2 regions of the Amycolatopsis sp. WAC 04182 genome follow, and region 2 is predicted to be linked to the other one. Evidence: riboswitches for the same ligand, from Rfam matches in the RefSeq annotation. Region 2 holds a riboswitch; the other holds the start of a gene.
What was found. A riboswitch is a leader RNA that binds a small molecule or an ion and turns the genes downstream of it on or off. The one in region 2 is predicted to bind cobalamin.

Region 1: another riboswitch for cobalamin. It lies ahead of DMH01_RS33235 (ABC transporter substrate-binding protein); the one in region 2 lies ahead of metE (5-methyltetrahydropteroyltriglutamate--homocysteine S-methyltransferase).

What each region holds. Positions count from the first base shown of each region.
Region 1 covers NZ_QHJJ01000007.1:235,948-239,350, reverse strand. The annotation lists gene DMH01_RS33245 (TMEM175 family protein) at 1-392, shown strand, start outside; gene DMH01_RS33240 (trans-aconitate 2-methyltransferase) at 412-1,155, opposite strand; cobalamin riboswitch at 1,213-1,341, shown strand; gene DMH01_RS33235 (ABC transporter substrate-binding protein) at 1,425-2,933, shown strand; gene DMH01_RS33230 (ABC transporter permease) at 2,935-3,403, shown strand, end outside.
Region 2 covers NZ_QHJJ01000002.1:267,702-271,104, reverse strand. The annotation lists gene metE (5-methyltetrahydropteroyltriglutamate--homocysteine S-methyltransferase) at 1-1,920, opposite strand, end outside; cobalamin riboswitch at 2,019-2,242, opposite strand; gene DMH01_RS08435 (ribonucleotide-diphosphate reductase subunit beta) at 2,438-3,403, opposite strand, start outside.

The sequences.
Region 1 (3,403 bases), on a different contig from region 2:
ACGTCCGCTCGCTGAGCGGCCGCCTGATCAGCCTCACCCTGGTCTGGCTGTTCATGCAGGTCCTGATGCCGTTCGCGACGCGGGTCATCACCGCCGAGGGAGCCTTCCCGCTCCGGTTCAGCCTGTACGCGACGGTGCAGGTCCTCGCCTCCGCGTCGTTCGCGCTGATCATCAGGGAGATCCGGCGCGAACACCTGTACGGGACCGGCGGACCGCCCCGGGTGTTCGCCCAGAGCCTGACGCGCAGCGTCTGCTTGGCCGCGGTGTTCGGGATCTCCGTGCCCGTCTCGTTCCTGACGAACGACGCCGTCGCCTACCTGTGCTGGCTCGCGGCGCCTGTCGCGCTCGCCGTGGCCCGCCGCGTCCAGGACCGCAGGCCGTCCGACAGCTGAGCGGCCTGGCCGGCTCGGATCAGCGCAGCGCCGTCAGGACGTAGTCGTCGCCGGACTGCCACACGGGTGCCACTTCGGCGAAGCCCGCTTCCCGGAGCAGCCTGGTGTGTTCCTGCGGGCTCAGCCGGTTGCCGTAGCCGGTCGAGATACCGCGCAACTCGTCGGCCGTGAACCGCTCCCGCAGCGCCGGATCGGCGGCGACCGCCGCCCACCAGGCCTTCCATTCCTCGTTGGCGCCGACCCCGGCACGCGCCGCCCGCCGGTTCTTGACCACCTCGGCGAGTTCGCGCATGCCCGGTTGTTCGTCGTAGAGGTGGTCGCCGTTGACGAGCGCTCCGCCCTCCCTCAGCGCTCCGGCGAGGTCACGGTAGACGTCGGCGAGCCGCTCGGGACGCAGCCAGTGCAACGCGGTCGTCGAGACGGCGGCGTCGACCGGCTTCCCTTTCAGCCAGCCGCTCTCGGCGAGGTCGGCTTGGAGGTATTCGATGTCGGTCTCCCGCGGCCGGGTGGCCCGGGCGAGGGCGAGCAGGAACGGGTCGTTGTCGACGCCGACGACCCGTGCGCGCGGCAGCCGTGCGGCGAGCCTCGTGGCCAGCGATCCCGGGCCGCAGCCGAGGTCCAGCACCAGCGGATCGGCGACGTCCCGGCAGACGTGCTCGACGACGTCGATCAGCACGGCGAAGCGTTCTTCGCGGTCGGCGACGTAGCGTTCCTGCTGGATGTCCCATCGGCGCACCCAGTCCGCCGCGAGCTTCTCGTCCACCTGCCCTCCTTCGTGATCTTGATCCTGTGTAGCACACGCCGGACATGGGTTACCGTGGGCGCCACAACGCAAGAAGGTGCCCGTCGGGGGAAGCCGGTGTGAATCCGGCGCTGACCCGCAACCGTGAACGACCTGGGACGACGTCTCAGCGCCGTGAGCCGGACTGCCCGCCGGGTACCGCCAGCCCCAACTGTCGTGGAGTACGGAGCGGGGTCCCGTTCACGTGCGGCCGCGCGCCCGGGACAGTGCTCGATGTCCCGGAGGTTCCTATGACGCGTCATCCGCTCACCCGACGGCGGCTGCTCGCCCTGGCCGCTCTCACGCCGTTGGCCGCGTGCGGGACCGCGCCGTCGGACACGGGCCGGTTGAGGGTCGCGTTCGCCGCGGGCGGCTCGAAGGAGACCCTGGACCCGTCCCAGGTCTCCCTTTTCGTCGACCAGGCGCGGGCCAAGGCGCTCTTCGACACGCTGGTCGCCTACAACGCCGACACCTCGTTGCGGCCGCGGCTGGCCGAGTCCTGGGAGAGCGACGCTTCCGGCACACGCTGGCGGATCCGGCTGCGGCAGGCGGCCTTCCACGACGGCCGTCCCGTCACGGCGGACGACGTGCTCTACACCTTCCGGCGGATCGCCGACCCCGCACTGGCGTCCTCGTCACGGCAGTACTTCGCGAAGGTCGACTTCGGCCGCAGCAAAGCGGTGTCCCCCACCGAGATCGAGCTGACGCTGACCGCTCCCGACTTCGAGTTCCCGTCGGGCTGGGGTGCTCCCGGCGCGGAGATCGTGCCTGCCGGGACGACGGACTTCCGGGCACCCATCGGCTCCGGTCCGTTCCGTTTCGTCTCGTTCACCCCCGGTGGCCCGGCGGTGTTCCGCAAGAACGAGTCCCATTGGGACGGCGCGCCGGGCGTCGACGAGCTGGAATTCGTACCGGTCAACGAAGAAGCCGCCCGCGTCAACGCCTTGCTGTCCGGGCAGGTCGACTACGTTCACGATCTCGCGGCCGGTACCGCGGCCCGCCTGGCCGGTGACGGGCGCGTCTCGTTGCTCGAAGCCAAGGGAACGACGATGCAGGGCATGATGCTGCGCGTGACGCGGCCGCCGTTCGCCGACCCGAGGCTGGTGCGCGCCGTACTGTCCGGAGTGGACAGAGAGGCGCTGAACCGGGTCGCCTTGGCCGGACGCGGCGAGATCGGCAACGACCTGTTCGGCAAAGGACTCCGCGGGTACGCCACCGGCATCCCCCAGCGCGGCCGCGATGTGGAGCTGGCCCGTTCGCTCGTCCGCGAGGCGGGCGCGGAGGGGCTGGCCTTCGCCGTCGAAACCAGCGACGTCGACCCGGGCTTCGCCACCGCGGCCACGCTGATTTCCCAGCAGCTGGGAGAAATCGGGCTGAAGGTCACCCCGAACACGCGCGGGTCGAGCACCTACTTCAGCGAGATCAAGACGAAGGGGGTCGCCGCGCTCACCCGCACGGCGACCCTGCCGGTACCGACGTTCCTCAATCAGCGCTTCCGGACCGGCGGTTCGAACAACGTCAACGGTTTCGCGTCACCGGAGTTCGACGCCCTCATGGACCGGGCCGCGGCCACCGCGGACGAGGGTGCCCGGCTGGCTCTGTTCGGTGACGCCCAGCGGATCGTGCACGAATCCGGGGGTCTGCTCGCCTGGGGCTTCAGCACCTGGACGATCGGCGTGTCGAAGCGGGTGTCCGGACTGGTGACCGCGCCGCCGAACACCTTCGACTGGGCGAGGTTCGACCGCGCCCGGCTGTCCTGACGTGCCGGGTTACGCCGTCCGGCGGCTGGGCTTCGCCGTCCTGCAGGCGATGTTCGTGCTGGTCGCGACGTTCGCCGTGACCGCGTTGCTCCCCGGCGACGCGGCGTCGGTCGTGCTCGGCGAGCAGGCCACCGACGAGCAGGTGGCGACCGTGCGCCACCGGCTCGGCCTCGACCAGCCGCTCCTCGACCGGTTCGGGCACTGGTTTTCGGGGCTGCTCACCGGGGATCTCGGCCGCTCGCTCGTGACCGGCGCCCCGGTGACCGAGGAGATCGCCCGCCGCTTCGCCGCCACCGCCTTGCTCGCCGGGGCGACCCTGCTCGTGCTCGTCCCGCTCGCGCTGGGCATCGGGGTGACCTGCGGGCTGCGCGAAGGGTCACGGATCGACCGCGTGCTCACGTCGGTCACGCTGTTCCTCCACGCGATCCCCGAGTTCGTCTTCGGTCTGCTGCTCGTCGCCGGATTGGCCG
Region 2 (3,403 bases):
GATCTGGGTCGCGTCGTCGATCCCGGAAGTCGCGAGCCGGAACGACGAAATAGCCCACGCGAAGTACGCCTCATGCGTCGCCGTGCGCAGGGGGAGCAGTTCCCGCAGCGCCGGCTCATCCACCTGGATGACGCGGATGCCCGCTTCCTGCAGATCGTGCACCTCGTCGCGGATGGCCAGCGCCACCTGGCGGGCGGTCTCGCCCAGCGGCTGGTCGTCGCGGACGAACGACCACGCCAGGATCGTCACCGGCCCGGTCAGCATCCCCTTGACGGGTTTGCCGGTCAGGCTCTGCGCGTAACGCGCCCACTCGACGGTCATCGGCTCCGGACGCGAGACGTCGCCGTACAGGATCGGTGGCCGGACACACCGCGAACCGTAGGACTGCACCCAGCCGAAGTCGGTGGCCGCGAACCCGGCCAGCCGCTCGGCGAAGTACTGCACCATGTCGTTGCGCTCGGGCTCGCCGTGCACCAGCACGTCCAGGCCGAGGTCCTCCTGCAGCCGGACGACGCGCTCGATCTCCGCCTTCATCGCGGCCTCGTAGCCCGCGTCGTCCAGCGAACCCGCCTTGTGCGCGGCGCGCGCCTTGCGGACGTCGGTGGTCTGCGGGAACGAGCCGATCGTCGTGGTCGGCAACGGCGGCAGATCCAGCGCGGCCTGCTGAGCCGCCGCGCGCCGGGCGTAGGGGGAGCGGACGGTGTCCTCCGGCCGCAGCGCCTCCAGCCGGGCGCGCACCCCGCTGTCGGCCAGATCGGCCGCCGTCGCGCGATCCGCGGCCGCGGCACGGGCGGGAGCGAGGTCGACACCTTCTTCCTTCAACGCGCGTCCGAGCAGGACGACCTCGTCGACCTTCTGCTTGGCGAAGGCGAGCCAGCCTTTGAGACGCGGGTGGAGCCCGTCCTCCCGTTCGACGTCGTAGGGCACGTGCAGCAACGAACAGGACGTCGACACGCTGACCGACTTCGCGACGCCGAGCAGGGTCGCCGCCCGGCTGAGCGCGCGGGTCGGATCCGTGCGCCAGACGTTGCGCCCGTCCACGACACCGGCCAGAACCTCCTTGTCCCGCAAGGCGGGCTCGGCCGCGACGGCGTCCACAAAGGACTGATCGGTGACGAGGTCGACGGCGATGGCGTCGATCGGGGAGCGGGCGAGCACACCCAAGCCGCGACCGAGGCCGCCGAAATACCCGGCGACCAGGATCTTGGGCCGCGCGGTCTCCTTCGCGAGCCGGTGGTAGGCGCGGATGAGCGCGTTGAGCTCCCGCTCGGTGCGGTCCGCGGCGAAGGCGGGTTCGTCGAACTGAACCCACTCGACGCCTTCGTCGTGCAGACGGCGCAGCAGCTCGACGTAGCCGTCGAGGAGGTTGTCGAGCAGGTCCAGCGGGCGGAAACCTTCCGGGGCGGTCTCGGCCGGCTTCGCGAGCAGGAGGAAGGTCACCGGGCCCACCAGCACCGGCCGGGTCTCGACGCCGACCGCGCGGGCCTCGCGGTATTCGTCGAGCGGTTTGGTGCCGGTGAGCGAGAACGTCGTGTCCGGGCCGAGTTCGGGGACGATGTAGTGGTAGTTCGTGTCGAACCACTTCGTCATCTCCATCGCCGGCGCGTCCTGCACGCCGCGGGCGGCGGCGAAGTAGGTGTCGAGCGGCGAGAGACCGAGCGTCGTGAAGCGCTCCGGCAGCGCTCCGAACAGCTCGGTCGTGTCGAGCATCTGGTCGTAATGGGAGAAGGTGTTGGAGGGGACGGAATCCAGCCCCGCGTCCTTGAGTTCCCGCCAGGTCCGGGTGCGCAACGCGCGGCCGGTGCCCAGCAGTTCGGCCTCGTCGATCTTGCCTGCCCAGTAGCGTTCGAGTGAACGCTTGAGTTCGCGGTCCGGTCCGATCCGGGGGTAGCCCAGCACTGTCGTGCCGATTTCGGTCACAGCTCTCTCCTCGCGAGCTTGTCGTGAGAGCCCGGAGCGCGCAGGAGTGACCGCCGTTCGGTCGTGCCCATCCCACGAGGCCCGGACTCACGCACGCCGTCGGCGCGCGTACCACGGGCAGGTCTTCGGACTCGTGGGCGACTCGCTCGGTCCTACCGGCCGTCGCTTCCCGGGGCGCCATGTCCCAGTGCTTTACCGTGTCTCGCACGGTGACGGCTTTCGTTCCCACATACCGCTGCGGGGCAGTCCCGGATTCACACCGGGTTCCCTGTTACCTCGACCGGCCTGGGAGGCCGGGCGAACCAGTAGCACTCCGGAGCGTACCGAGGCGCGCTAGTGGCCCGCTGGACATGTGACGAACCGGACGCCACGCGTGATCAGACGGCGAACTCACGTGATCAGACGGCGAACTCGCGTGATCGGGGGCGTAACTCGCGAGTTCGCCGTTCAATCACGCGAGTTGCGTGTCTGATCACGCGAGTTCGCGATTCGAGCACGCGAGTTGCGTGTGCGGGGGTCAGTCCCAGTCGAGGGCGCCGCCCGACTGGTACTCGATGACGCGGGTCTCGAAGAAGTTCTTCTCCTTCTTGAGGTCCATCGCCTCCGACATCCACGGGAACGGGTTCTCCGTCTCGCCGAAGATCGGCGCGAGACCGATCTGCTGCGCGCGCCGGTCGGTGATGAAGTGCATGTACTGCTCGATCAGCTCGGCCGAGAGCCCGAGCATGCCGCGCGGCATGGTGTCGCGGGCGTAGGCGACCTCGAGCTCGCACGCCTCGGTCAGCATCGTCCGGATCTCCGCCTGGAACTCCTCGGTCCACAGGTGCGGGTTCTCGATCTTGATCTGGTTGATGCAGTCGATGCCGAAGTTCAGGTGGATCGACTCGTCGCGCAGGATGTACTGGTACTGCTCGGCGATGCCGACCATCTTGTTCCGGCGGCCGAGCGAGAGGATCTGCGCGAAGCCGGTGTAGAACCACATGCCCTCGAAGATCACGTAGAACGCGACGAGGTCACGCAGGAAGTTCTGGTCGGCTTCCGGGGTGCCGGTCTCGAAGTCCGGGTTCTCCAGGTTCTGCGTGTACTTCAGCGCCCACGCGTCCTTCTCCGAGATGGAGGGGACCTCGCGGTACATGTTGAACAGCTCGCCCTCGACCAGGCCGAGGCTCTCGCAGATGTACTGGAAGGTGTGCGTGTGCACGGCCTCCTCGAACGCCTGGCGCAGCAGGTACTGGCGGCATTCGGGGTTGGTGATCTGCCGGTACACCGCGAGCACGATGTTGTTGGCCACCAGCGATTCCGCGGTGGCGAAGAAGCCGAGGTTGCGCTTGAGCATGGTGCGCTCGTCCTCGGTGAGGCCGTCGGGCGACTTCCACAGCGCGATGTCGGCCTGCATGGCGACCTCGGTCGGCATCCAGTGGTTGTTGCAGCCGGCGAGGTACTTCTCCCACGCCCAGGTGTACTTCATCGGCAGCAGCTGGTT